3 regions of the Stutzerimonas sp. 21-1 genome follow, and region 1 is predicted to be linked to each of the others. Evidence: predicted binding sites of a transcription regulator. Region 1 holds the regulator's gene; each other region holds the start of a gene.

Region 1 (9,366 bases):
TGCTGATTGCCGCCCTGCTGGTGGCAGTCGGCTACTGGAACATCCGTCCGGAAAGCTTCATGCTGCAGCCGGCAGCGGTCGCCACCGCGGAATCGCCAATCGATTTCTACGTACTCAACGCCCGCACCGTGCAGTTCCAGCCGGATGGCAAGCGTCACTACGAGCTGACCGCGGACAAGATGGAGCACCTCAAGGCCAGCGACGTCAGTCTGCTGACGCGCCCCGACCTGTATGCCTACCGCGGCACGGAACTGCCCTGGCATGTTCGCAGCGAGCGCGGCGAGGTTGCCGCCGGCGGCAGCGAAGTCGAGCTGATCGATCAGGTTCGCGTGGAGCGTACTGACGCCAAGGGCCGCCCCACCATCCTCACCACCAGCCGGATGACGGTCTGGCCCGAGAAGGATTATGCCGAAACCCGGCAAGCCGTTAGAATCGAGGCCGCCAATGGCGTCACGACGGCCACGGGAATGAAAGCGTATCTGGATGATGGCAGGATGCACCTGCTGTCCAATGTAAGAGGCAAGCATGAGCTGCGTTAAGACCCTCCCCCTCCTGCTCGGTTTGAGCGCATTGTTGCTTGGTACCACTGCCTCGGCGCTGCCAGAAGACCGCAACCAGCCGATTCGCGTTCAGGCCGACACGGCCGAACTGGACGACCAGCAGGGCGTGGCCGTCTATCGCGGCGACGTGGTGATCACCCAAGGCACGATGAAGATCACCGGCGATACCGTGACCATCACCCAGGACGGCAACGGCGATGTCGAGGTCTTCACCTCCATCGGCAAGCCTGCCTACTATGAGCAGAAGCCGGCGGTCGACAAGGAGATCGTCAAGGCCTACGGCCTGACCATCCAGTATTTCGCGGCGAACGAGCGCATCGTGTTGATCGACCAAGCCAAAGTGGTGCAGGAAGGCAATACCTTCGAGGGCGAGAAGATCGTCTATGACACCCAGCGACAGATCGTCAACGCCGGCCGCGCCACCAACACCGCGGTGACCACGCCACAGCCACGCATTGACATGGTCATCCAGCCACGCAAGAAAGAGCAGCCGGCGGAGCAGGCGCAGTAATGGCCGTACTTAAAGCGCAGCACCTCGCCAAGAGCTACAAGAGCCGCCAGGTCGTGCGCGACGTCAGCCTATCGATCGAGAGCGGGCAAATCGTCGGCCTGCTTGGCCCCAACGGTGCCGGCAAGACCACCTGTTTCTACATGATCGTCGGCCTCGTGGGTGCCGATCAGGGGCGTGTGCTGATCGACCAGCAGGACGTCACTCACCTGCCCATGCATGGTCGCGCCCGCGCCGGTATCGGCTACCTGCCGCAGGAAGCCTCGATCTTCCGCAAGCTTTCGGTGGCGGACAACATCATGGCCATCCTGGAGACGCGCAAGGATCTCGATCGAGCCGGCCGCCAACAAGCGCTCGAAGCACTGTTGCAGGAATTTCACATCAGCCATATTCGCGACAGCCTCGGCATGAGCCTGTCCGGCGGCGAACGACGCCGGGTAGAAATTGCCCGCGCCCTGGCCACGGCGCCCAAGTTCATCCTGCTGGACGAACCTTTCGCCGGCGTCGACCCGATCTCCGTGGGCGATATCAAGCAAATCATCCACCACCTCAAGGCCAAGGGCATCGGCGTCCTGATCACCGACCACAATGTCCGCGAAACTCTGGATATCTGCGAAACGGCCTATATCGTCAATGACGGCCAGCTGATAGCCGAGGGCGACGCCGAAACCATCCTGGCCAACCAGCTGGTCAAGGAAGTCTACCTGGGCCACGAATTCCGCCTGTGAGCGGTCCGGCACGTCGGTTTTTTTGCGTGACCCAACATTTCTGGCCTAGGCAAAGGCTTCGCTGGCAGGCATATAATTTGCTTTCATTCGGCGCCTAGCGCCTATTGGGAACGGGCGCGGTTGCGCCGGCACATAAGGTTCGAAGTCCTCTGCCATGAAACCATCGCTAGTCCTGAAGATGGGCCAGCAGCTGACGATGACGCCGCAGCTGCAACAAGCCATACGACTGCTGCAGCTTTCCACGCTGGATCTGCAGCAGGAAATCCAGGAAGCTCTGGATTCCAACCCGATGCTCGAACGCGAGGAGGATGGCGACGACTTCAGTCACGCCGACCCCATGGCTGAAGCCGCCGATCAGAACGGTGAAGGCCCCTCGGCCAGCCAGACGAGCAGCGACAATCTTTACGAAGAACCCACGCATAACGCCGACAACCTGGAAGAAGGCGACTGGGGCGAGCGCATTCCTAGCGAACTGCCCGTCGACACTGCCTGGGAAGACATCTACCAGACCAGCGCCAGCAGCCTGCCAAGCAACGACGATGACGATTGGGATTTCACCACCCGCACCTCCAGCGGCGTCAGCCTGCAAAGCCATCTGCTCTGGCAGCTCAACCTGGCGCCGATGAGCGATACCGACCGGCTGATCGCCACGACCCTGATCGACTGCATCAATGACCAGGGCTATCTGGAAGAAAGTCTGGAAGAGGTGCTCGAGTCGCTGGATCCCGAGCTTGAGGTCGAGCTCGACGAGATCGAAGTGGTGCTCCACCGTATCCAGCAGTTCGAACCTGCCGGCATCGGTGCCCGCAACCTTAGCGAATGCCTGCTGCTGCAACTGCGCCAACTGCCCGAACAGACCGCCTGGCTGGAACAGGCTAAGCAACTGGTGAGCAATTACCTTGATGTGTTGGGTAATCGCGACTACAGCCTGCTGATGCGCAGGATGAAGCTCAAGGAAGACGAGCTGCGCCAGGTGATCGAGCTGGTACAGAGTCTCAACCCCCGCCCCGGCTCGCAGATCGAGGCCAGCGAGCCAGAATATGTGGTGCCAGACGTGATCGTGCGCAAGCACAACGACCGCTGGCTGGTGGAGCTGAACCAGGACGCCATGCCGCGCCTGCGTGTCAACGCGCAATACGCCGGCTTCGTCAAACGCGCTGACTCCAGTGCCGATAACACCTTCATGCGCAACCAGCTGCAGGAAGCGCGCTGGTTCATCAAGAGCCTGCTCAGCCGCAACGAGACGCTGATGAAGGTCGCCACGCAAATCGTCGAACATCAGCGCGGTTTTCTCGATCACGGCGACGAAGCGATGAAACCCCTTGTGCTGCACGACATCGCCGAGGCGGTAGGCATGCACGAATCAACCATCTCGCGCGTGACCACGCAGAAATACATGCACACGCCGCGGGGTATTTACGAGCTGAAATACTTCTTCTCCAGCCACGTCAGTACGGCCGAAGGCGGCGAATGCTCGTCCACCGCGATTCGCGCGATCATCAAGAAACTGGTCGCCGCGGAAAACCCCAAAAAGCCATTGAGTGACAGTAAGATCGCTGGTCTACTGGAGGCACAGGGCATCCAGGTTGCCCGTCGCACAATCGCCAAATACCGTGAATCGCTTGGCATCGCTCCCTCAAGCGAACGCAAGCGACTATAGTGCGGCCAGGTTGAATGTTTCGGCGGCAGGTCCTGTACCGGCCACCTTCGCAGCAGGCAATTAGGAGAAGCAGTATGCAAATCAACATCAGCGGTCTTCATCTGGAAGTAACTGACGCCCTGCGTAGCTATGTCGAGGAGAAATTCGAGCGGCTGTCCCGCCACTTCGATCGCATCATCAGCATCCAGGTGATCCTGCAGGTCGAGAAGCTCAAGCAGAAGGCCGAGGGCACACTGCACATCGCCGGTCGCGAAGTGGTGGCCAACGCCGAACACGAAGATATGTATGCCGCCATCGATCTGCTGGTCGACAAGCTCGATCGCCAGCTGATCAAGCACAAGGAAAAGCAGCTCGACCACACCCAGGGCGTAGTGGCTCGCTGACTCGCATCATGATCCGACTGGAATCCATCCTGACCCCTGGGCGTTCCTTGGTGAACGTCCCAGGCGGCAGCAAGAAACGCGTCCTCGAGCAGATCGCCAAGGTGATCGCGCAGGACCTGCCCGACCTCGATGCACAGGCCATCTTCGAGAGCCTGATCGCCCGCGAAAAACTCGGCTCCACCGGTTTCGGCAATGGCATAGCCATTCCGCACTGCCGCATGGCGGGCTGCAATTCGCCGCTCAGCGCCGTGCTGCGTCTGGAAGCACCGGTGGATTTCGACGCCATCGATGGCGCCCCGGTCGATCTGTTATTCGTTTTGCTGGTACCGCAAGCGGCGACGGATGAACATCTCGAATTGCTGCGCCAGATTGCCAGCATGCTCGACCGCGAAGACGTCCGCCAGCGCCTGCGTGAAGCCCCCACCAACGACGACCTTTATCAGGTCGTGGTCGATGTGCAAAACGGCCAGTAGATGCGCCTGATTATCGTCAGCGGCCGCTCCGGATCGGGAAAAAGCACCGCCCTCGACGCTCTGGAGGACAACGGCTTCTACTGCATCGACAACCTCCCGGCCGGCCTGCTCCCTGAGCTGGCCGAACGTGCCCTACTCCACACCGAGCTGCTGCAACCGCAGGTCGCCGTATCCATCGATGCACGCAATTTGCCGAGCCAGCTCAAGCGCTTCCCCGAACTGCTCGACGAAGTACGGTCCCGTCATATCCAGTGCGACGTGATCTACCTCGATGCCGATGACGAAACCCTGCTCAAACGCTTCTCGGAGACTCGCCGGCGTCACCCGCTGACCAACGACAAGCGTTCGCTGGCCGAGGCGATCCGCGACGAAGAGCTGCTGCTCGCTGCGATCATCGACCATGCCGACCTCAAGATCGACACCACGCACCTGAATCTCTATCAGCTGCGCGACACGCTCAAACTGCGCCTGCTCAACCAACCCGAGCCCGGCACCGCTTTTCTCATCGAATCGTTCGGTTTCAAACGTGGCATGCCGGTAGATGCGGATCTGGTGTTCGACGTGCGCTGCCTGCCGAACCCTTACTGGAAAGCTGAGCTGCGTGACTATTCCGGTCTCGATCAACCGGTCATCGACTATCTGTCCGCGCAGCCGGACGTTGACGAGATGTTCCAGGACATTCACGGCTACCTGAGCAAGTGGCTGCCCCGCTTCGCCGCCAGCAATCGTGCCTATGTCACGGTCGCCATCGGCTGCACCGGCGGTCATCACCGCTCCGTTTATTTGGCCGAACGCCTGGGCCAGGCGCTCAAGGCGCCCTTGAAGAATCTGCAGGTCCGCCACCGCGACATAGCCTAGGACGAACAGCCCCATGCCCGCCCGCGACGTCACCATCATCAACAAGCTCGGCCTGCACGCTCGCGCGGCCGCCAAGTTCGTCGGCGTAGCTAATCGTTATCCATGCAGCATTCGCGTCGGACGCTGCCCGGACACTCTGGTGGATGGCAAGAACATCATGGCGGTCATGATGCTGGCTGCCAGCAAGGGCACCGCCCTGCATCTGCAGACCGAGGGTGACGAAGACGAGGCCGCCCTGGCCGCACTGATCGCACTAATCGAAGATTATTTCGAGGAAGGCGAATAGCGCCTGGCGCCCCGGCGAGCGGAATTATTCCTGCTCGCCGCCCAGATTCCACACCATGGCGCCTTGTCGTCAGGACGCCCGTGACGCCCTCTCTATTTCCCCGCGACCGTCATCCGCTCGATAAGCACCGAGCCGGTGCGGATGTTGCTGCGAGTCTCGGTATCGCAGCCGACGGCAACGATCTGGCGGAACATGTCGCGCAGGTTGCCGGCGATGGTGACCTCCTGTACCGGGAACTGGATTTCGCCGTTCTCCACCCAGTAACCGCCGGCACCACGCGAATAATCACCGGTCACCAGATTCAGCCCCTGCCCCATCAGTTCGGTCACCAGCAGGCCACGCCCCATGCGCCGCAGCAGCGCGGCCTGGTCTTCCTCGCCGTGACTGACGAACAGGTTATGCACGCCGCCCGCATTGGCGGTGCTCGGCAATCCTAACTTGCGCCCGGAATAGGTCCCCAGCACATAGGAGATCAGCTGGCCGTTCTCCACAAAGGGCTTGGCATAGGTCGCCAGGCCATCGCCATCATAGGAGGCACTGCCCAGCGCCTGAGCGAGGTGCGGACGCTCGTCCAGACTGAGCCACTCGGGAAAAAGCGTCTGCCCCAGGGCGTTCTCCAGATAGGACGCCTTGCGGTAGAGGTTGCTGCCGGAGATCGCGGCGAGAAAGTGACCGAACAGCCCGGTCGCCAGATCGGCCGCGAACAGCACCGGCACCTCGCACGTCGGCACCGGTCGTGCCCCCAGGCGTCTGACCGCACGCTCGGCGGCGCGGCGCCCGATGCTCAGCGGATCGGCCAATGTATCGGCGCGACGGCTGACGTCGTAGTAGTAGTCGCGCTGCATCTGCCCGGCATGCTCGGCAATCATCACGCAACTCAGGCTGTGGCGCGTGCTGCAATAACTGCCGATGAAGCCGTTGCTGTTGCCGTAGGCGCGGCAGCCTTGATGGGTATTGAGGCTGGTACCGTCGGCATTGCGGATGCGCGGATCGACTGCGAACGCCGCCTCCTCGCAGCGCAGCGCCGTTTCGATCGCCTGTTCGGGGGAAACCGACCAGGGATGGAACAGGTCCAGGTCCGGGAGCTCGCGCGCCATCAGCGCCGCGTCGGCAAGCCCGGCGAATTCGTCTTCGGACGCATGCCGCGCAATGGCCAGCGCAGCAGCCACTGTTTCGCGAATGGCTGCGTCGCCGCTGCCCGTGGTGCTCGCCGAGCCCTTGCGCTGACCGACGTAGAGCGTAATACCGAAGCCCTGGTCGCGATTGAACTCGACGGTTTCAACCTCGCCCTGGCGCACGGTGGTCGACAGCCCCTGCTCCATCGACACCGACACCTCGCTGGCGCTGGCACCCTGCCGACGCGCTTCCTCGATGATGCGCTCGACTTTCTCGCGCAAGCCCGGCTCGACCTGCGGACCGATGCCTTCTACTTCACTCATAAGAACTCCCATGCCCCGCATTCGATCGTGACCCAGCCCGCCGACGGCAGAGCCGGCCCGGCAAGGCTGCTGTTATCATGGCGGCATTTCCCAATGGACCATCCCCATGCCTGAATACTCCGACGACGGCGTTTTCGACGAGAAGAGCAAATCCCAGGTCAAACGCGAGCTGCATGCGCTGCAGGAACTGGGCGAACGCCTGACCACGCTCAAGCCCGACCTGATCGAACGCCTGCCGCTGAGCGACGCGCTGCGCAAGGCACTCGCCGACGCGCCCAAACACACCGCACACATCGCCCGCAAACGCCACATCCAATACATCGGCAAGCTGATGCGTGGACAGGACATCGACGCCATTCTGGCTCTGGTCGACCAACTCGACGCCTCCACCCGCCAGTACAACGAACGCTTTCATGCCCTGGAGCGCTGGCGCGATCGCCTGATCGCCGGCAACGACGAAACGCTGGAAGCCTTCGTCACCGATTACCCCGACACCGATCGCCAGCACCTGCGCGGCCTGATCCGCCATGCCCAGCATGAAGCCGCGCGCAACAAACCGCCGGCGGCGAGTCGCAAGATCTTCAAATACATCCGCGACCTCGATGAAACCAAGCGCGGCCTGAAATAAGCCAGACCGCACGCCTTCCTGCCGCCTCCAGCGGCTTCAGGCGCCCGTTCCGCCGACGGTGATCTCGTCGATCTTCAGCGTCGGCTGACCGACGCCCACTGGCACCGACTGGCCATCCTTGCCACAGGTGCCGACGCCACTGTCCAGCGCCAGGTCGTTGCCGACCATCGACACCCGCGTCATCACCTCCGGGCCGTTGCCGATCAGCGTCGCACCTTTGACTGGCGCAGTGATCCGCCCATCTTCGATCAGATAAGCCTCGCTGGTGGAGAACACGAACTTGCCGCTGGTGATATCCACCTGGCCGCCACCAAGACTGGCGCAGTAGAGGCCGCGCTTGACCGAACGGATGATCTCCTCGGGATCGCTCTCGCCGGCCAGCATATAGGTGTTGGTCATGCGCGGCATCGGCAGGTGCGCGTAGGACTCGCGGCGGCCGTTGCCGGTAGGCGCGACACCCATCAGGCGCGCATTCAGCTTGTCCTGGATGTAGCCCTTGAGCACGCCGTTCTCGATCAGCGTGGTGCACTGCGTCGGCGTACCCTCGTCATCCACGCTGAGCGAGCCGCGCCGATCGGCCAGGGTACCGTCGTCGACGATGGTGCACAGCTTCGAAGCCACCTGTTGACCGATACGCCCGCTGTAGGCCGAACTGCCCTTGCGGTTGAAGTCGCCCTCCAGCCCGTGGCCGACCGCCTCGTGCAGCAGCACGCCGGACCAGCCCGGCCCGAGCACCACCGGCAAGCTGCCGGCAGGTGCCGGCTGTGCCTCGAGATTAACCAGCGCCTGGCGCAACGCCTCGCGCGCATAGCCCATCGCGCGGTCCTCGCTGAGGAAATACTGGTAGCCCAGCCGTCCACCGCCACCCTGGCCGCCCCGCTCGCGGCGGCCGTTCTGTTCGACGATCACGCTGACGTTGAAACGCACCAGCGGCCTGACATCGGCCGCCATGCCGCCATCCATGCCGGCAACCAGAATATGTTCCCAAACGCCCGCCAGGCTCACCGTGACCTGCTTGATGCGCGGGTCGAGCGCTCGCGTGGCGACATCGATGCGCTTGAGCAGCTCGACCTTTTCCGCCCGGCTCAACCCGTCCAGCGGATTCTCCTGGCTGTACAGCGGCGCAAAGGCCGCCCTCGACAGCACCCGTACGCTGCCCTGCTGACCGCTACGGGCAATCGAACGGGCCGCCTGCGCCGCCTGGCGCAGCGCCTCGGCGGTGATCGCATTGCTGTAGGCGAAGCCGGTCTTCTCGCCGGACAACGCGCGAACACCAACGCCCTGCTCCAGGTGGAAGCCGCCCTCCTTGACGATGCCGTCCTCCAGCACCCAGGACTCGCTGACCTGGTCCTGAAAATACAGATCGGCCGCGTCGATACCCGGCCCGGCGAGTTCCCCCAGCAGCGCAGGCAGGTCGTCAATGCCCAGGCCGCCGGGAGTCAGAAGCCGCTCGACGGCGGGCAACAGCAGTTCACTCATAGTCACTCCAAACTCGCCGCGACCAGGCGCGGCACTTCAAATCGTCGGTGGCCGGTCAGCGGCATGCGCTGGCGGATGGCCAATTGCTCCGCGGCATCGCGCCGGGCCGTCAAGGCAGCCTCGCCATCGGCCTGCTCGCACAGGATGCGCCCCCACGGGTCAACGATAGACGAATGACCGTGGGTCAGGCGGCCGCCGGGATGAGCACCACCCTGCGCCGCGGCCAGCATATAGCACTGCGTCTCGATGGCCCGCGCACGTACCAGCGTTTGCCAGTGCGCCGCGCCGGTCACTGCGGTGAACGCCGAGGGCACGCTGACCAGCTCGGCGCCGGCCAGCCGCAGCGCCGTATACAGCTCGGGAA
Region 2 (9,366 bases), 1.5 Mb from region 1:
CGCCGCGCCGAAACGCACGGCCGCACCCAGCTCATAGCCTTGCGCCAGGGCATGCACGATGGCGCCCAGCATGCTGTCGCCAGCACCTACCGCGCTGACCACCGGCACCGCCGGTGAAGGCAGGCGTTCGAGCCGGTCGCCACAGGCGAACAACGCGCCCTGCGCCCCCAGCGACAGCACGATGATCTCGGCGGCACCACGCTGGATCAGCTCACGCAGCGCCGCCGCCTGCGCCGCCTCGCTTTCCAGCGGCCGGCCCATGAGACCGGCGAGTTCGTTCAGGCTCGGCTTGATCAGGTAAGCGCCACCGCGCCGCGCGGCGTAGGCCAGCGGCTCGCCGGACAGATCGATCACCAGCCGCGCGCCGATCTGCCGCGCCAGCGCCAGCAGTTCATCGAAGAACGCCGGCTCGATGCCAGGCGTGAAGCTGCCGCTGACCACCAGATAGCCCGGCGCAGGATGCAGCCCGCGCAACGCGGCCAGGCAGCCCAGGCGCTCCTGCTCGCCGAGCACCGGGCCGGGCAGCACGAAGCGGTACTGCAGCCCGGTTTCCTGCTCGTCGACGGTGAAGCTCTCGCGGGTGTCGCCGGCGATCGCCACCGGCAGATGCGCCAGGCCGATGTCGTCCAGCGCGCGGCGCAGCAGATCGCCGAACGGGCCGCCGGCGGGATAGACGGCCAGCGAGTCGCCCCCGAGGATGCGCACCACCCGCGCCACGTTGATGCCGCCGCCACCGGGGTCGTGACGCGGATGCGCGCAGCGCAGCTTCTCGGTGGGCAGCACCCGTGCCGTGCTGACAGCCAGGTCCATCGCCGGGTTGAGGGTCAGCGTGGCGATACGCGTCATCGTTCACTCCTTGCGGCTTGCAGTCGCTTTGCGGCAAGCCTACCAGCAGCCCGGCACCGTGCGTCAGCGCCCCGATTTGCACCCAGCATGCGCCATAAGCGCGCGTCGGCCACGCAAACCGGCCACCAGCGTTGCCCGCACGCCGCGCCACAGCACGCTCCAGCGCTTGGCACGCTTTCTGCTCAACGCTCTGCAACGGTAACCAACGGCGGCTACCGACCCCGACAAAGGCGTCGCATCACCCTGTTCCGGCAGGTGTGCTGCGGCGCCTTTGTCGTTTCCGCCCCGCTGTCGGGGCCACGAAGCAACCGCCTCATGCGCGACGGCAGCGCCGCCGCGCCTTCCGAACTGGAGCCGAACGATGAACACGAGTTTCTGGAAAGCCGGCCATGCGCCGACCCTGTTTGCCGCCTTCCTCTACTTCGACCTGAGCTTTATGGTCTGGTACGTGCTGGGCCCGCTCGGCGTGCAGATCGCCGCGGACCTGGGCCTGACCACCCAGCAACGTGCCTTCATGGTCGCCACGCCGATTCTTTCCGGCGCGGTGCTGCGCCTGATGCTCGGCATGCTGGCCGACCGCACCTCGCCCAAGAGCGCCGGCCTGCTGGGCCAGATCGTGGTGATCGGCGCACTGCTAGTGGCCTGGCTGCAAGGCATCCGCAGCTACGAGCAGGCTTTGCTGCTCGGTCTGTTCCTCGGCATGGCCGGCGCTTCGTTCGCCGTGGCGCTGCCGCTGGCCTCGCAGTGGTATCCGCCGCAACACCAGGGCAAGGCGATGGGCATCGCCGGCGCAGGCAACTCGGGCACCGTGCTGGCGGCGCTGTTCGCGCCGGTGCTGGCGTCGATGTTCGGTTGGAACAATGTGTTCGGCCTGGCGCTGATCCCGCTGGTGCTGACGCTCGGTATCTTTGCCAGCGTGGCGAAAAACGCGCCCAACCGGCCCAAAGCGAAATCCGTCGCCGACTACCTGAAGGCGCTGGGCGACCGCGACAGTTGGTGGTTCATGTTCTTCTACAGCGTGACCTTCGGCGGCTTCCTCGGCCTGGCCAGCACCCTCCCCGGCTACTTTCACGACCAGTACGCCTTCGACCCGGTGAAGGCCGGTTACTACACCGCCGCCTGTGTGTTCGCTGGCAGCCTGCTGCGCCCGCTCGGCGGTGCCCTGGCCGACCGCATCGGCGGCATCCGCGCACTGCTGGTGATGTACACCGTGGCGTCGATCTGTATCGCCGCGGTGGGCTTCAACCTGCCCAGTGCCACGGCTGCGCTGGCGCTGTTCGTGGTCGCCATGCTCAGCCTCGGCGCCGGCAACGGTGCGGTGTTCCAGCTGGTGCCGCAGCGTTTTCACAAGGAGATCGGTGTGATGACCGGGCTGGTCGGCATGGCCGGCGGTATCGGTGGTTTCCTGCTCACCGCCGGGCTCGGCGCGGTCAAGCAGTCCACCGGCGATTACCAGCTCGGCCTGTGGCTGTTCGCCAGTCTCGGTGTGGTGGCCTGGTTCGGCCTGCAGGGCGTCAAGCGCCGCTGGCGCACCACCTGGGGCTCGGCGGCCGTAACCGCCGCGCGGGTCTAGCGCGGCCGGAGGTTGCCGTGTCTTTACAACTGTCTTTCGGCGAAGCCAGCGCCACCGGCCCGCGTGAAGAGAACCAGGACGCCATCCGCGTGGCGACCCCGCTGCCCGGGTTGGCTGCCAGCAAGGGCTGCCTGTTTGCCCTGGCCGACGGCGTCAGCCAGTGCACCGACGGTGGGCTGGCCGCGCGGGCGACGCTGCAGGCGCTGGCGCTGGATTACTACGCCACCCCGGAAACCTGGGCAGTGGCCCAGGCGCTGGACCGCGTGCTGGTCGCGCACAACCGCTGGCTGCAGGCCAGTGGCGGCGGCCAGCCGTTGCTGACGACACTCACCGCGCTGGTGCTGCGCGGCCGGCGCTTTACCCTCGCGCATATCGGCGACTGCCGCGCCTATCGCTGGCAGGGCGGGCAGCTGCAGCGGCTGACCGAAGACCACGTGTGGGAACAGGCCGGCATGCAGCACGTGCTCAAGCGCGCGTTGGGGCTGGATCAGCATCTGCGGATGGACTATCTGGACGGCGAGCTGCACGTCGGCGACTGCTTCGTGCTGCTCAGCGATGGCGTCTGGGCGAGCGTCGACGAGCGCACCATCGCGCGACTGCTGGGCGAACAGCCGGATCTCAACGTGGCGGCTCGCACGTTGATTCAGCAGGCCCATCGCAACGGCAGCCAGGACAACGCCAGCGCCCTGCTGCTGCGCATCGACGCCCTGCCCGACGCAGTGCTGGCCGACGCCCTCGCGCAGCTGCCGCACTGGCCGTTGCCGCCGCCGCTACGCACCGGCCAGCTGTTCGAAGGCTGGCGGGTGGAAAGCCTGCTGCACACGTCGCGCCAGTCGCTGCTGTATCGCGTGCGCGACGAGCAGGCCCAGGCCTGGCTGCTGAAAACCCTGCCGGCGACTCGGCGGGACGACCCCGAGGCGGCGACGGCGCTGCTGCAGGAGGAGTGGTTCATGCGTCGCGCCGCCGCACGCAGCGTCGCCCAGTTGCACCCGCTGCCACAACGCCAGCAGCTGTACTACGTGCAGCGTGAATACGCCGGCCAGACGCTGGCCGAGCGCGTGCAGCAAGCCGGTCCGCTGAATCTGGACGAGTGGCTGCCGCTGGCCACGCAACTGATCCGCGCGGTGGGCCTGCTGCATCGACGCAACATCCTGCATCGCGACATCAAACCGGAGAACCTGCACATCGGCGACGACGGCGAGCTGCGCATCCTCGATTTCGGCCTGGCGTTCTGCCCGGGGCTGTCACGCCATGCACCCGGCAGCCTGCCCGGCACACCGAGTTTTCTCGCCCCCGAGGCGTTTGCCGGCGCCGCGCCGAGCGTGGCCCAGGATCTCTATGCCGTCGGCGTCACCCTCTATTACCTGCTCAGCGGACAGTTTCCGTACGGTGAAATCGAACCCTTTCAGCACCGCCGCTTCGGCGTGCCGACGCCGCTCGGCCGCTATCGCCCGGACCTGCCGACATGGCTGGAAGCAATGCTGGCGCAGGCGGTCGCCGCCGATCCGCAACAGCGCTTCGAAACCGCCGAGCAATGGCTGCTGCGCCTCGAACAGGGGGAATGTCTGGCTACGCCGGAGCGCCCGCGCCCCTGGCTGGAGCGCGAACCGCTGAAAGTCTGGCGTGGCCTGGCGCTGCTCTCGTTGCTGGCGAATCTGCTGTTGTGGCTGGTGCTGCTCAGCGACGGGTGATCAAGCCCTGCCGCGCCACGCGGGTCAGTTCGCAGATGCATTCGTCGAGATTGTCCGGCGAAGGCGACTGGATCACCGCGAGGTCGAAACTGTCGTCGGCGAAGCGCGCCAGCGACTCATCGGCACCGGCGAACTGCACCAGCAGCGCACGCGAGCGACTGTTGCGCCGCGGCCAGCCATCGAGGTAGCGCAACAGGGACGGCTGGTGAGCGCCGCCAAGAAGAACCTTGGGATTGGAACGGATCAGGCCGCTGGTGATCGGGGCCAGGCGTAGCTGTGCGTGCGTTGCGTTCATGCTTTGGAGATTCCGCCTCACGAGTTCCGCTGGGCAGCGGTGGGAGGCTTCACCGGAACCAGCGCTTTAGCGGTATTTCGAAACCTCTCGGTTCCCGGCGCCCCGCAAGTAGCTGACTAAATCGGCGCATGGGCACGACTTTATGCAAGCGGCCGCGCGCCTGTCAATCGGCGCTCCGCTACAACAAGGGCGCACCAGCAGCGCGCATAAGGCCTCGCCGTGGTGCGTCCGGCAGCTGCACAGATCCCTCTCGCGCCCGCCTTCACCGGCATTTACGGCTCGCGACGAATTGGCATGGCATCTGCTATACCAATCACCAGCGAACATAGCGCCAGCCCCTCAACGACGAGAGCCTGGCTTCCCGATCGAGCGGGACACGGACAAAGGCGTCCTCACCGGATAACCGGTGGGACGCCTTTTTTGTTGTTGAAAAATTTCGAGCAGGCCGGACGGCAGCTGGCACGGAGAACGGGCATGAAGAAACTCAAACTGGTGATGATCGGCAACGGCATGGCCGGCGTACGAACCCTGGAGGAGCTGCTCAAGCTCACCCGCGACCTCTACGACATCACGGTGTTCGGCGCCGAGCCGCATCCCAACTACAACCGCATCCTACTCTCGCCCGTGCTGGCCGGCGAACAACAGTTCGAAGAGATCGTGCTCAACGACCTGAACTGGTACGCCGAGAACGACATCCGCCTGATGCTCAACCGCAAGGTGGTGAAGATCGACCGCGTCAGACGCCGGGTCATCGCCGATGACGGCAGCGAGGCGGAATACGACCGCTTGCTCATCGCCACCGGCTCCAGCCCGTTCATCCTGCCGATTCCCGGCAAGGACCTGCAGGGCGTAATCGGCTACCGCGACATTGCCGACACCCAGGTGATGATGGAAACAGCCAAAACCCACAAACACGCGGTGGTCATCGGCGGCGGCCTGCTCGGCCTGGAAGCGGCGAACGGCCTCAAGCTGCGGGGCATGGACGTCACCGTGGTGCACATCGGTGACTGGCTGATGGAACGCCAGCTCGACAAGACCGCCGGCACCCTGCTGCAGAGCGCGCTGGAAAGCCGTGGCCTGAAGTTTCTCCTGCCGAAGCACACCGCCGAACTGCTCGACAACGGCGAACGCCGGGTCTGCGCGGTCAAGTTCAAGGACGGTGAAGTGATCCCCGCCGACTTGGTGGTGATGGCCGCCGGCATCCGCCCCAACAGCGAACTGGCCGAACAGGCCGGCATCCCGTGCAATCGCGGCATTCTGGTCAACGACACCCTGCAGACCTACGACCCGCGCATCTACGCTGTCGGCGAATGCGCCAACCATCGCGGCATCGCCTATGGCCTGGTCGCGCCGCTGTTCGAACAGGCCAAGGTCTGCGCCAATCACTTGGCCATGCTCGGCTTCTCCCGCTATCTGGGCTCGGTGACCTCGACCAAGCTCAAGGTCACCGGCATCGATCTGTTCTCGGCCGGCGATTTCATCGGCGGCGACGGCACCGAGACCATCACCCTCTCCGACCCCATCGGCGGCGTCTACAAGAAGCTGGTGATCAAGGACGACGTACTGGTCGGCGCCTGCCTCTACGGCGACACCGCCGATGGCGGCTGGTACTTCCGCCAGGTCCGCGAGGGCCAGAACGTCGCGCAGATCCGCGACCATCTGATGTTCGGTGCGGCCGGCTCAGGCGAAGGCGCCATCGGCGACGCTGGTCACCAGGGCCAGAGCAAGGCCATGTCCATGCCCGACGATATGGAAGTGTGCGGCTGCAACGGTGTGTGCAAGGGCACCATCGTCAAGGCGATCCAGGAACACGGGCTGTTCTCGGTGGACGAGGTGAAAAAACACACCAAGGCCGCCAGCTCTTGCGGCTCCTGTGCCGGGCTGGTCGAGCAGATTCTGATCAATACCGTGGGCGGCGCCGCCGACGTCAAGCCGAAGAGCGAGAAGGCCATCTGCGGCTGCAGCGACCTCAACCACGGTCAGGTGCGCAAGGCCATTCGCGAGCACCACTTGACCAGCATCCCGGCGGCCATGGCCTTCATGGATTGGCGCACGCCAAACGGCTGCGCCACCTGCCGGCCGGCGTTGAACTACTACCTGATCTCCACCTGGCCGGGCGAAGCCAAGGACGACCCGCAATCGCGCTTCATCAACGAGCGCGCCCACGCCAACATCCAGAAGGACGGCACCTACTCGGTCATCCCGCGGATGTGGGGCGGCGTCACCAATGCCGCCGAGCTGCGGCGCATCGCCGATGTGGCGGACAAGTATCAGGTGCCGATGGTCAAGGTCACCGGCGGCCAGCGCATCGACCTGCTGGGCATCAGGAAGGAAGACCTGCCGGGTGTCTGGAAAGACCTGGATATGCCTTCCGGCCACGCCTACGGCAAATCCATCCGCACAGTGAAGACCTGCGTCGGCAGCGAGTTCTGCCGCTTCGGTACGCAGAACAGCACGCAGATGGGCATTGACCTGGAACACGCCCTTTTCAACATGTGGTCGCCGCACAAGGTCAAGCTGGCCGTCTCCGGCTGCCCGCGCAACTGCGCCGAATCCGGCATCAAGGACGTCGGCATCATCGGCGTGGACTCCGGCTGGGAGCTGTACATCGGCGGCAACGGCGGCATCAAGACCGAGGCCGGCGAGTTCTTCGTCAAGGTGAAGAGCGCCGAAGACGTCATGGAATACAGCCTGGCGTTCCTCCAGCTCTACCGCGAAGAAGCCTTCTACCTTGAGCGCACCGTGCACTACATGCAGCGCGTCGGCATGGACCACATCAAGAAGGCCGTGCTGGACGACGCCGAGCGACGCAAGGCGTTGCATCAGCGGCTGCTGTTCTCGCTCTCCTTCGAGCAGGACCCGTGGCACGAGCAGCTCTCCAAGCCGCAGCTAAAGAAGGAATTCGACCGCATCGCCGTCAAGCAGCTGGAAAACGCCTGAGCACCTGATCTGGAGAGACACCGCATGAACTGGCTCGATATCTGCGCACTGGATGAAATCAACCCGCTCGGCTCGCGCATCGTCGCCAGCCCCAAGGGTGACATTGCGATATTCCGCACCGCGGACGATCAGGTCTTCGCCCTCGACGATCGCTGCCCGCACAAGGGCGGGCCACTGTCGCAGGGGATCATCTACGGCAAGCAGGTCGCCTGCCCGCTGCACAACTGGCAGATCGATCTGGCCAGCGGCGAGGCCTTGGCCCCGGACGTCGGCTGCGCCCATCGTCACGCGGCGCGCGTCGAGAACGGGCGTGTACAGCTTTCGCTGAACCCACGCAAGGAATGCGCGGCCTGAACACGCGCAATTGACCAGCACCTTTTTCCAGGAGACGACGCCATGCGTATGACAACCGCCTCGACCTGCTGCTACTGCGGAGTCGGCTGTGGCGTGCTGATCGAGCACGACGGCGAGCGCATCCTCGACGTGGCTGGCGACCCCAGCCATCCGGCCAACCTCGGCAAGCTGTGCAGCAAGGGCTCGACGTTGCACCTGACCGGCGATCTGGACGCTCGCGCGCTCTACCCCGAGCTGCGCCTGGGCAAGAGCCTGGCGCGCAGCCGCACCGACTGGGACAGCGCGCTGGAGCACGCGGCTAGCGTATTCGCCGAGACCATCCGCGAGCACGGCCCGGACAGCGTCGCCTTCTACGTCTCCGGCCAGTTGCTCACCGAGGACTACTACGCCTTCAACAAGCTGGCCCGCTCGCTGGTCGGCACCAACAACCTGGATTCCAACTCGCGGCTGTGCATGTCCTCGGCGGTGGTCGGCTACAAGCGCAGCCTGGGCGCCGACGCCCCGCCCTGCTCCTACGAGGACATCGAGCAGGCCGACTGCCTGCTGATCACCGGCAGCAACATGGCCTACGCCCATCCGGTGCTGTTCCGCCGCCTGGAAGAAGCCAAGGCGAAGCGGCCGGAGATGACCCTCATCGTCATCGACCCGCGGCGCACCGACACCAGCGAGCTGGCCGACCTGCACCTGCCGATCCTGCCCGGCACCGATGTCGCGCTGTTCCACGGCCTGCTGCATATCCTCATGTGGGAAGGCTGGATCGACCGCCGCTTCATCGATGCCCATACCGAAGGCTTCGATGCGCTGAAAAGCCTGGTGCGCGACTACACCCCGGCGATGGTCGCCGACCTCTGCGGCATCTCGGTAGATGATCTGCAAACCTGTGCACGGCTGATTGGAAGCGCTCCAGCTTTTCTCTCTCTCTGGTGCATGGGGCTGAATCAGTCAACCGCCGGCAGCGCCAAGAACAGCGCGCTGATCAACCTGCACCTGGCCACCGGACAGATCGGCAAGCCGGGTGCCGGGCCTTTCTCGCTCACCGGCCAGCCGAATGCCATGGGCGGCCGCGAAACCGGCAGCCTGTCCAATCTGCTGCCCGGACACCGCGACGCGACCAATGCCGAACACCGTGCCGAAGTGGCGGGCTATTGGGGTGTCGAGCAGCTGCCCAAGCAGCCTGGACTGTCCGCCATCGAGCTGTTCGAGGCGGTGCGCGCCGGCAAGATCAAGGCGCTGTGGATCGCCTGCACCAACCCGGCGCAGTCGCTGCCGGACCAGCAGAACGTCCACGAGGCCCTGGCCGCCTGCCCCTTTGTCGTGGTGCAGGAAGCCTTCTTCACGACCGAAACCTGCCGCTACGCCGACCTTCTGCTGCCGGCCGCGAGCTGGGGCGAGAAGGAAGGCACCGTGACCAACTCCGAGCGCCGCATCAGCCATGTGCGTCGCGCTGTGCCGGCGCCCGGCGAAGCCCGTGCGGACTGGGCGATCACCTGCGATTTCGCCCGACGTCTGGAACGTCGCCTGCGCCCCGGCGAGCCGAGCCTGTTCGCGTTCGAGAATGCCGAGGCGCTGTTCGAGGAGTACAAGCCGCTTACCGCGGCCCGCGATCTGGACTACAGCGGCCTGAGCTACGCACTGATCGACACCCTCGGTCCGCAGCAGTGGCCATT
Region 3 (9,366 bases), 430 kb from region 1:
CCACTTCGGCAATGAAGCGCACCACATGGCGGCGCCGCGGAAACATCGTCAGATTGCGCAGGCGGCGCTGCCAGTCGCTGTAGGCGCGCGGCGTGGCTGGCGAGGTGGTGATCGCCTGGTAGCGCAGGCCCTGCTTGGTCGCATCGATACGCAGCGCCTTGAGCAGGCCCCACATCGAGCAGAGCAGCGCGAGGGTGAAGGGTAGGGCGCTGGCGATGGTGGCCGTCTGCAGCGCGGTGAGGCCGTCGGCCAGCAGCAGCGCAATGGCCACGCCGGCCATCAGCATGGCCCAGAAGATGCGCTGGCGCGCCGGGGTGTTGTCATTGCCACCGGAGGCCAGCATGTCGACCACCATGGCGCCGGAATCCGCCGAGGTGACGAAGAACACCACCACCATGACGATCGCCAGCAGCGACAGCAGCGCGGAGAAGGGAAAGTGCTCGAGGAAGGCGAACAGCGCCAGCGAGCTGTCGCGCTCGATGGCTTCGCCGAGGCTGCTGACGTTTTCCCAGAGGATCATGTGAATCGCCGTGTCGCCGAACACTGTCATCCACAGCAGGGTGAAGGCGGTTGGCACCAGCAGCACGCCGGCCACGAACTCGCGGATCGTCCGCCCGCGCGAGATGCGCGCGATGAACAGGCCGACGAAGGGTGACCAGGCCAGCCACCAGCCCCAGTAGAACAGCGTCCAGCCGCCGATCCAGTCGTTCGGCTCGTAGGCGTACAGGTTGAAGGTCTTGTTGACGATGTCCGCCAGGTAGCTGCCGGTGTTCTGCACGAACGTCTGCAGGATGAACACCGTCGGCCCGACGATCATCACCAGCACCATCAGCAGCACCGCCAGCGACAGGTTCAGCTCGGACAGCCGGCGTACGCCCTTGTCCAGCCCGCTGACCACCGAGAGCGTGGCCAAGGCGCTCGTCGCCAGGATAAGGCCGATCTGCACCGGCAGCGAGATCGGCAGGCCGTAGAGGTGGTTCAGGCCGGTGTTGATCTGGGTGACGCCCAGGCCCAGCGAGGTAGCCACGCCAAGCACGGTGCTGATGATCGCGAAGGTATCCACCGCATGCCCGATGGGCCCGTGGATACGCTCGCCGATCAGCGGATACAGCGCCGAGCGCAGCGCCAGCGGCAGGCCGTGGCGATAGGCGAAGTAGGCCAGAATCATCGCCACGATGGCGTAGATCGACCAGGCATGCAGGCCCCAGTGGAAGAACGTGATCTTCATCGCCTCGCGCGCGGCGAGCACGCTGCCGCCTTCGCCGATCGGTGGCGAGAGGAAGTGCATCACCGGCTCGGCAACGCCGAAGAACATCAGGCCGATGCCCATGCCGGCGGAAAACAGCATGGCGAACCAGGTGGTACGCGAATAGTCAGGCTCGCTATGGTCGGGGCCGAGCTTGATGTCGCCGTAGCGGCTGAGCGCCAGCAGCACCACCATCAGCAGGATCAGTGCGACGGCAAGGATGTACAGCCAGCTGAGGTGGGCGACGATCCACGCCTGGGTCGTGCTGAACAGCGACTGCGCGTGTTGCGGCAGGGCGACGCTGTAGATCACCAGCGCCAGGATGATGAATGCCGAGCTGTAGAAGACCGGCGGATTGATGGTTGTAGCGGAAGACTTTCTTGCCTCCATGCTGCGCTCCTTCGTGGGTCTGGGGAGTGGCCGCCTGTGGCGAAAGCGCACCAATCTAACATAGACAACGAAACGGCCCTGGTGTCTACGGCGCGCTTGCCAGCGCCGCGCAGCGTGTCAGGCCTGGGCGGCGGGGCGGTATTGCAGCGCTTCGGCGAGGTGCTGACGGGAGATTTCCGCCGTCGCGTCCAGGTCGGCCAGCGTGCGCGCTACCTTGAGCAGGCGGTGCGCGGCGCGCAGCGACAGGCCGAGGCGTTCGCAGGCGTGCTCCAGCCATTGCTGGTCGACGCCGTCCAGCCGACAGTGCTGGCGCAGGCCGGCGAGGTCGAGAAAGGCATTGGCGCAGCCCTGACGACGCAGCTGCAGCTGGCGTGCGGCCGCCACCTGAGCGGCCACTTCCGCGCTGCTCTGGCCATGCTGCGCGGGTGCATTCAGCGAGGTGGTTTCGCGCGCGACCGTCAGGTGCAGGTCGATGCGATCGAGCAGCGGGCCGGAGAGTTTGCCGCGGTAGCGCTGGATCTGCTCCGGGGTGCAGCGGCAGCGTCCGCCGGGATCGCCGAGATAGCCGCAAGGGCAGGGGTTCATCGCCGCCACCAGCTGGAAGCGCGCTGGGAAGCGCACCTTGTCGCGTGCCCGGGCAATGACGATCTGCCCCGATTCCAGCGGCTCGCGCAGCACCTCCAGCACCTTGCGATCGAACTCCGGCAGCTCGTCGAGAAACAGCACGCCCTGGTGCGCCAGGGTGATCTCGCCCGGCTGCGGCCGGCTGCCCCCACCGACCAGCGCCGGACCTGACGCGCTGTGGTGCGGCTGGCGAAACGGCCGCTGCGGCCAGTGCGCCAGAGGGCCGTGGCTGGCTACCGACTGGATCGCCGCGACTTCCAGCGCTTCCTGCTCGTCCAGCGGCGGCAGCAGGCCGGGCAGACGGCTGGCCAGCAGTGTCTTGCCAGTGCCGGGCGGGCCGGAGAACAACAGGTTGTGCGCACCCGCCGCGGCGACCAGCAGGCCGCGCTTGGCGGCGAGCTGGCCTTGCACGTCGGCCAGGTCGGGGTAGGGCAGCACCTGGCGCAGCAGGCCTTCGGCGACATAGGGCGTCAGCGGCGTGGTGCCGCTGAAATGCGCGGCGACTTCCAGCAGGTGCTCGGCGGCATACACGGTCAGGCCGGACGCCAGGCTGGCTTCCTCGGCATTGGCCCGCGGCACCAGCAGCGCGCGGCCGGCGGCGCGAGCGGCAAGCGCGGCGGGCAGCACGCCCTGCACCGGCCGCAGCGCCCCGGAAAGCGCCAGCTCGCCCAGGCATTCGAGCCCGTCCAGGCGCTCGGCTGGCAGCTGACCGCTGGCCGCTAGGATGCCCAGGGCGATGGCCAGGTCGAAGCGGCCGCCGTCCTTGGGCAGGTCGGCGGGGGCGAGGTTGAGGGTGATGCGGCGGGCGGGGAAGTCGAAACCGGAGGTGAGGATGGCGCTGCGCACGCGATCCTTGCTTTCCTTCACCGCGGTTTCCGGTAGGCCGACCAGCGCCAGCGAGGGCAGGCCGTTGGCCAGATGCGCCTCGACGGTCACCGGTGGCGCTTCAACGCCGCTCTGTGCGCGGCTGTGGACGATGGCCAGGGACATTCGATCACTCCTTGATCGTGTCGCGGCCCGGTCGATCAGGACACGGGCGGCGTGAGCTTTTCTTCCAGTTCGGCGACCTTGGCTTCCAGCGCCTCCAGGCGCGCGCGGGTGCGGGCGAGTACCACCATCTGGCTGTCGAATTCGTCGCGGCTGACCACGTCGAGCTTGTTCAGCGCGCCCTGCACCACGGCTTTGAGCTGGGCTTCGAACTCGGGGCGCGGCAGCGGGGTGTCGCCGTTGAACAGGCGTGACGCCTGGGAACCGAGGGCATCGAGGAAGGCTTTGGGTGGCAGCATGACAGGTACCTGCATTTGAACGGCCGGCAGTGTAGCACGCGCTTTTTTGTGCAGACCGTGCCCGTGGTTGCACAGGATTTGCGCAGATATACAGGCTCGCGTGCGCCATTGTGGTGCATCGCTGCGCTGGCTTTTCCTCGCTGGCGCTTGCCCTTAGCGCCTGGCGCCTTGCCGGGCGGGCGTTTCGGCAAACTGGCATCGATTCTGCTTTGACCCTCTCGACGCATGCACCAGTGCGGCGCCCGGTTGGATCGCACAACGGACGGGCACGCAGTCGGACCTGCGCCTGGCAAGCAGTCCGGGCGTTACAAGAGCCGGACACCAGCTTAGACTTGCTGCGGGTTCGTACTTCTGGGGCAAGTCCACCTAAACGGGAGAAGTTTCATGAAACTAGTCACTGCCATCATCAAGCCGTTCAAGCTGGACGACGTGCGCGAGTCGCTGTCCGAAATCGGCGTCCAGGGCATCACCGTCACCGAGGTCAAGGGCTTCGGTCGTCAGAAGGGGCACACCGAGCTGTATCGCGGTGCCGAATACGTCGTCGACTTCCTGCCGAAGGTGAAGATCGACGTGGCCATCGCCGACGATCAGCTCGATCGCGTAATCGAGGCCATCACCAAGGCGGCCAACACCGGCAAGATCGGCGACGGCAAGATCTTCGTCGTCAACCTGGAACAGGCCATTCGCATCCGTACCGGCGAAACCGATACCGACGCGATCTAACGCACCCCCAACGAACCCCCACGCCCCAGGAGTAACACCATGACTCTGCGCAAATTCGCAGGGCTAGGAGCCCTATTGTCCCTGCTAAGCCCCGGCCTCGCGCTGGCGCAGGACGCGACGCTGGATTCAGGCGATACGGCATGGATGCTCACCGCCACCGCGCTGGTGCTGTTCATGACGATCCCTGGCCTGGCACTGTTCTACGGCGGCATGGTCCGCTCGAAGAACATCCTCTCGGTGATGATGCAGTGCTTCGCCATCACCGGCCTGATGAGCGTCCTGTGGATGGTCTACGGCTATAGCCTGGCCTTCGACACCACCGGCATGGAGGCGGGAGTGATCAACTTCAGCTCCTTCGTCGGCGGCCTGGAGCGCGCCTTCCTCAGCGGCCTGACGGTCGACAGTTTGGTCGGCGCCTTCCCCGAAAGCGTGTTCATCACCTTCCAGATGACCTTCGCCATCATCACCCCGGCGCTGATCGTCGGTGCCTTTGCCGAGCGCATGAAGTTCTCGGCGATGCTGATCTTCATGACCGTCTGGTTCACCCTGGTCTACGCGCCGATCGCGCACATGGTCTGGGGCGGCGACGGCGGCCTGATGTGGGACTGGGGCGTGCTGGACTTCGCCGGCGGCACCGTGGTGCACATCAACGCCGGTATCGCCGGTCTGGTGGCCTGCCTGGTGCTGGGCAAGCGCAAGGGCTTCCCGGTCACGCCGATGGCCCCGCATAACCTCGGTCTGACGCTGATGGGTGCGGCCATGCTGTGGATCGGCTGGTTCGGCTTCAATGCCGGCTCGGCGGCCGCTGCCAACGGTACCGCCGGCATGGCCATGCTGGTGACGCAGATCGCCACGGCCGCGGCGGCGCTGAGCTGGATGTTCGCCGAGTGGATCACCCACGGTAAACCGAGCGCACTGGGCATCGCCTCGGGCGTGGTGGCCGGTCTGGTCGCCATCACCCCGGCGGCGGGCACCGTCGGTCCGATGGGCGCATTGATCATCGGTCTGGCCTCGGGCGTGATCTGCTTCTTCTGCGCCACCAGCCTCAAGCGCAAGCTCGGCTACGACGACTCGCTGGACGCCTTCGGCGTGCACGGTGTCGGCGGCATCGTCGGCGCGCTGCTCACCGGCGTGTTTGCGGCGCCGGCGCTTGGTGGCTTCGGCGAGGTGGAGAACATCGCGCTGCAGGTGTGGATCCAGTTCAAGGGCGTGCTGTTCACCGTGGTCTACACCGCCATCGTCACCTTCGTGATCCTCAAGGTGATCGATGCGGTGATGGGCCTGCGGGTGAACGACGAAGAGGAAACCGTGGGCCTGGACCTCAGCCTGCACAACGAACGCGGCTACAACCTCTAGCGACATCCCGCGCGGCGATCGCGCAACCATCACGCAGCGGTTGGCAAGGGCGCCTTTTGGCGCCCTTTGCTTTTTCCGCGACCGCGCTAGAATGCGCCCGATTCGCCTCCGAGCCGGGTTTCCAGCATGTGGCAACAGACCCTGATCACGCTGCGCCCGCGTCCGCGCGGTTTTCATCTGATCACCGACGAGCTGCAGGCCGCGTTGCCGGAACTGCGGCGCTGCGAGGTCGGTCTGTTACACCTGTGGCTGCGGCATACCTCGGCGTCGCTGACCGTCAATGAGAACGCCGATGGCGCGGTCCGACGCGATTTCGAGCGTTTCTTCGATCGCCTGGCACCGCAGGGCGAGCCGGGCTACGAACACGATTACGAGGGGCCGGACGATCTGCCGGCGCACTTCAAGGCCAGCCTGCTGGGCTGCCAGTTGAGCGTTCCGGTTACCGCCGGGCGCCTGGCGCTCGGCACCTGGCAGGGCATCTATCTCGGCGAGCACCGCGAGCAGGGAGGCGCCAGGCAACTGCTGGCGACCCTGCATGGCATGCAGAGTTGAATTTTTTTGGCGATGCCAGAGGTTGTGCATCGCTGGGCTATAACTACCGCTTTGGCGAGCCATGAGGTTGAACATGAGCGACGAAGAACTCGAACAAGACGATCTGGACGTGACTGACGAGGAAGACGGGGAGGAAGAGCTGAGCGCGGCCGACGACGGCGACGAGGCTCTGGACGACGAGGGCACCGACAGCGAGCGCGCCACGCCGACGCCGAAGAAGGCTAAGGCCAAGGCCGCCGAGCCGGATGAGCTGCCCAGCCTGGAAGCCAAGCAGAAGGAGCGCGATGCACTGGCCCGGGCGATGGAAGAATTCCTCGCGCGTGGCGGCAAGGTGCAGGAAGTCGAGCCGAACGTGGTGGCCGATCCGCCCAAGAAGCCCGACAGCAAGTACGGCAGCCGGCCCATCTGAGTCCGCGCGCCAAGCGAAGAGCCCGCCATCGTGCGGGCTCTTTCGTTTCAGCGGCCTCGGCGAGTCACCGCGACCAGTGCCGCAGCACGCCGGGCAGCTCCGTGAGGCTGTGGATTTCGGCCTCGGGGCGGCGTGCCTGTTGCCACGGCAGGCGCTGCGGGTTGTACCAGATGGCGCGGAAACCGGCCTGCTGGGCACCGAAGATGTCGTCCTCGTGGTGGTCGCCGATGTGCACGGCTTGCGCCGCACTCACACCGGCCAGCCGTAACGCCTCGCGGAACGGCCGCGGGTCGGGCTTGCCGATGCCCAGGTCCTCGGCGCACAGGGCGAACTGGAAGTAGTCGGCCAGCCCCAGTCGTCGCACGTCGGCATTGCCGTTGGTGAGCACGCCGAGGATGTAGTGATTGGCCAGCCATTCCAGCGTTGGCAGAACCTCCGGCGCCAGTTTGATCGCATGGCGGGCGTCGAGAAACACCCGGAAGCCCGCGTCGGTGAGCTGCTGCGCCTGCGTCTGCTCATAGCCGGCATCTGTCAGCGCATGGAACAGAATCCGCCGGCGCAGCTCGCTGATGCGGTGGCGCAGCGCGGGTTCGCGCTCGATCAGCATGCGGCGGATCGCGCCCAGCGCCTCGATGGGGAAATCGCCGAGCAGCGGCGCGTTGGCCGTCAGCCAGTCGCGCAGCGCCCGCTCCGCGCCCTGGATGATCGGCTTGGCCTGCCAGAGGGTGTCGTCGAGGTCGAAGGTGATCAGGCGAAGGTTCAAGATTCACTGTCCTGCTTGCGTCTGGCCCGTGGATGCGCCTGATCGTAGACCTTGGCCAGGTGCTGGAAGTCCAGGTGGGTGTAGATCTGCGTGGTGCCGATATCGGCGTGGCCGAGCAGTTCCTGCACCGAGCGCAGGTCCTGCGACGACTCCAGCAGATGGCTGGCGAAGCTGTGACGGAGCATGTGCGGATGCAGGTGCTGGCCCAGCTCGCGGGCGCCGGCGGCCTGCACCCGCTTGTGCACCGCGCGCTGGCCGAGGCGGCGGCCCTGCTGGCCGATGAACACCGCGCCGTCGGCCGGATTGGCCAGCGCGCGCAGCGGCAGCCAGGCGCGCAACGCCTCGCGCGCCTGACGTCCGACCGGCAGCTCGCGCTCCTTGTTGCCTTTGCCGATGACTCGCACCAGCCCGGCGGCCAGGTCGAGCTGGTCGAGATTCAGACCGACCAGCTCGGACAGGCGCAGCCCGGAGGAATAGAACAGCTCGAGCATGGCCTGGTCGCGACGGGCGATGAAGTCGTCCTCGACGGCGCCGTCGAGCAGCTGCATCGCGCGGTCGGTGTCGAGCAGGCGCGGCAGGCGCTTCTCGCCCTTGGGCGCGCTGACGCCGCTGGCCGGATCATGCGCGCAGATCCCTTCCTGATTGAGGTAGCGATACAGTCCGCGCAGCGACGACAGCAGGCGCGCCAGGCTGCGGCTGGAAAGGCCCTGGCGATGCAGTTCGGCAATCAGCTGGCGCACCTGCTGGGTGCGCAGCGCCGCCCACTGCTGCACCGACTGGCGCTCGCAGAAGGCGAGCACCCGGGCCAGATCGCGGCGGTAGCCGTCCAGGGTATGCGGCGACATCTGTCGCTCGCTGTGCAGATGCTGCAAATAGCGATCGAGATCGGTTTGCACGGGGCCTCCCAACGATGGCGGACACTGCGCCGACCGGACCGCCTGCCGCGAAATGCCGGAGGCTCAGCGCACCGAACGCAGCGGCACGGCGAAGCGCGGCAACACCCGCGCCAGCACCTCGGCGATGTAACCGAGGAACAGCGTGCCGAGCGAACTCTTGTAGTGCTGCGGATCGGGACTACCGATCGCCAGCGCGCCGAGTTGCTGATCGAGCATGACTACCGCCGCCGAGCCGACACTGGCGCTGTGCTCCTCGCCGAACAGGAAGGCCAGTTCGTGGGCGCGCAGCGCACCGCAGATGGTCTTGCCGCCGGCGAGCAAGCCGCCAATGCTCTGCTGGGCTTCGGCCGGGCTGACGCTGCGCCCCACCGGCAGCACGGCATCGCTGAACAGGATCAGGCTGACATAGGGCACCTGGAATTCGTGGCGCAGGCTGTCCTCGACCGCACTGACCATCTCTTCCAGGCTGCTGGCGTCGAGCAGGTCGAGCACCAGCCGGCGGGTCTTGTCGAACAGCCGGTCGTTGTCGCGGGCGACATCCATCAATTGCGACAGCCGGTGGCGCATCTCGATGTTGCGCTCGCGCAGCAGCTTGACCTGGCGCTCGACCAGCGACACGGCCGCGCCGGGCTGGTGTGGCAGGCGCAGTTCGGTGAGCAACTCGTCGTGATCGACGAAGAATTCCGGATGAGCACGCAGGTAGGCGGCGACGGCTTCGGCGTCGGGCAGCGGCGCGGTGGCCGGGGTCTGCTCGGTCATAGGCGAACCTGTCCTTCGAAAACGCGAACGGCGGGGCCGGTCATCATAACTGGCTGGCCGGGACCTGCCCATTCAATGGACAGACGGCCGCCGGGCAGGTCGATCTGCACCGGCGAATCCATCCAGCCCTGGCGGATCGCCGCGACTGCTGCGGCACAGGCGCCGGTGCCGCAGGCCTGGGTCTCGCCGGCTCCGCGTTCCCACACGCGCAGGCGCGCATGGCCACGGTCGACCACCTGCAGGAAGCCGACGTTGACCCGCTGCGGGAAGCGCGGGTGGTGTTCGATCTGCGGTCCCAGTTCGTGCACGGGCGCAGTGTCGACGCTGTCGACGCGCAGCACTGCATGGGGATTGCCCATCGA

The links. Region 1 encodes sigma-54, which starts transcription at its own class of promoters, with help from an activator protein. Its sites were predicted from a motif close to ANTGGCATNNANNTTGCTNT; they were not measured.
Region 2: a site for sigma-54 is predicted at 4,694-4,713, ahead of nirB (nitrite reductase large subunit NirB). Genes of this name have one in related genera too.
Region 3: a site for sigma-54 is predicted at 3,738-3,757, ahead of glnK (P-II family nitrogen regulator). Genes of this name have one in related genera too.

The regions. Positions count from the first base shown of each region.
Region 1 covers NZ_CM150500.1:869,503-878,868, reverse strand. Annotated here, with positions in the region: gene lptC (LPS export ABC transporter periplasmic protein LptC) at 1-539, shown strand, start outside; gene lptA (lipopolysaccharide transport periplasmic protein LptA) at 526-1,071, shown strand; gene lptB (LPS export ABC transporter ATP-binding protein) at 1,071-1,796, shown strand; gene AC0ZJQ_RS04215 (RNA polymerase factor sigma-54) at 1,951-3,456, shown strand; gene hpf (ribosome hibernation-promoting factor, HPF/YfiA family) at 3,531-3,839, shown strand; gene ptsN (PTS IIA-like nitrogen regulatory protein PtsN) at 3,848-4,312, shown strand; gene rapZ (RNase adapter RapZ) at 4,313-5,170, shown strand; gene AC0ZJQ_RS04195 (HPr family phosphocarrier protein) at 5,184-5,456, shown strand; gene pmbA (metalloprotease PmbA) at 5,549-6,895, opposite strand; gene yjgA (ribosome biogenesis factor YjgA) at 7,002-7,523, shown strand; gene tldD (metalloprotease TldD) at 7,560-9,002, opposite strand; gene AC0ZJQ_RS04175 (carbon-nitrogen hydrolase family protein) at 9,005-9,366, opposite strand, start outside.
Region 2 covers NZ_CM150500.1:2,358,569-2,367,934, forward strand. Annotated here, with positions in the region: gene AC0ZJQ_RS11425 (1-phosphofructokinase family hexose kinase) at 1-846, opposite strand, end outside; gene AC0ZJQ_RS11430 (MFS transporter) at 1,208-2,419, shown strand; gene AC0ZJQ_RS11435 (bifunctional protein-serine/threonine kinase/phosphatase) at 2,437-4,110, shown strand; gene AC0ZJQ_RS11440 (class I SAM-dependent methyltransferase) at 4,097-4,405, opposite strand; gene nirB (nitrite reductase large subunit NirB) at 4,880-7,345, shown strand; gene nirD (nitrite reductase small subunit NirD) at 7,370-7,699, shown strand; gene AC0ZJQ_RS11455 (nitrate reductase) at 7,742-9,366, shown strand, end outside.
Region 3 covers NZ_CM150500.1:435,190-444,555, forward strand. Annotated here, with positions in the region: gene AC0ZJQ_RS01990 (BCCT family transporter) at 1-1,636, opposite strand, end outside; gene AC0ZJQ_RS01995 (YifB family Mg chelatase-like AAA ATPase) at 1,754-3,250, opposite strand; gene AC0ZJQ_RS02000 (accessory factor UbiK family protein) at 3,286-3,546, opposite strand; gene glnK (P-II family nitrogen regulator) at 3,931-4,269, shown strand; gene AC0ZJQ_RS02010 (ammonium transporter) at 4,309-5,625, shown strand; gene AC0ZJQ_RS02015 (secondary thiamine-phosphate synthase enzyme YjbQ) at 5,752-6,177, shown strand; gene sutA (transcriptional regulator SutA) at 6,251-6,586, shown strand; gene AC0ZJQ_RS02025 (HAD family hydrolase) at 6,651-7,349, opposite strand; gene xerC (tyrosine recombinase XerC) at 7,346-8,245, opposite strand; gene AC0ZJQ_RS02035 (DUF484 family protein) at 8,309-9,004, opposite strand; gene dapF (diaminopimelate epimerase) at 9,001-9,366, opposite strand, start outside.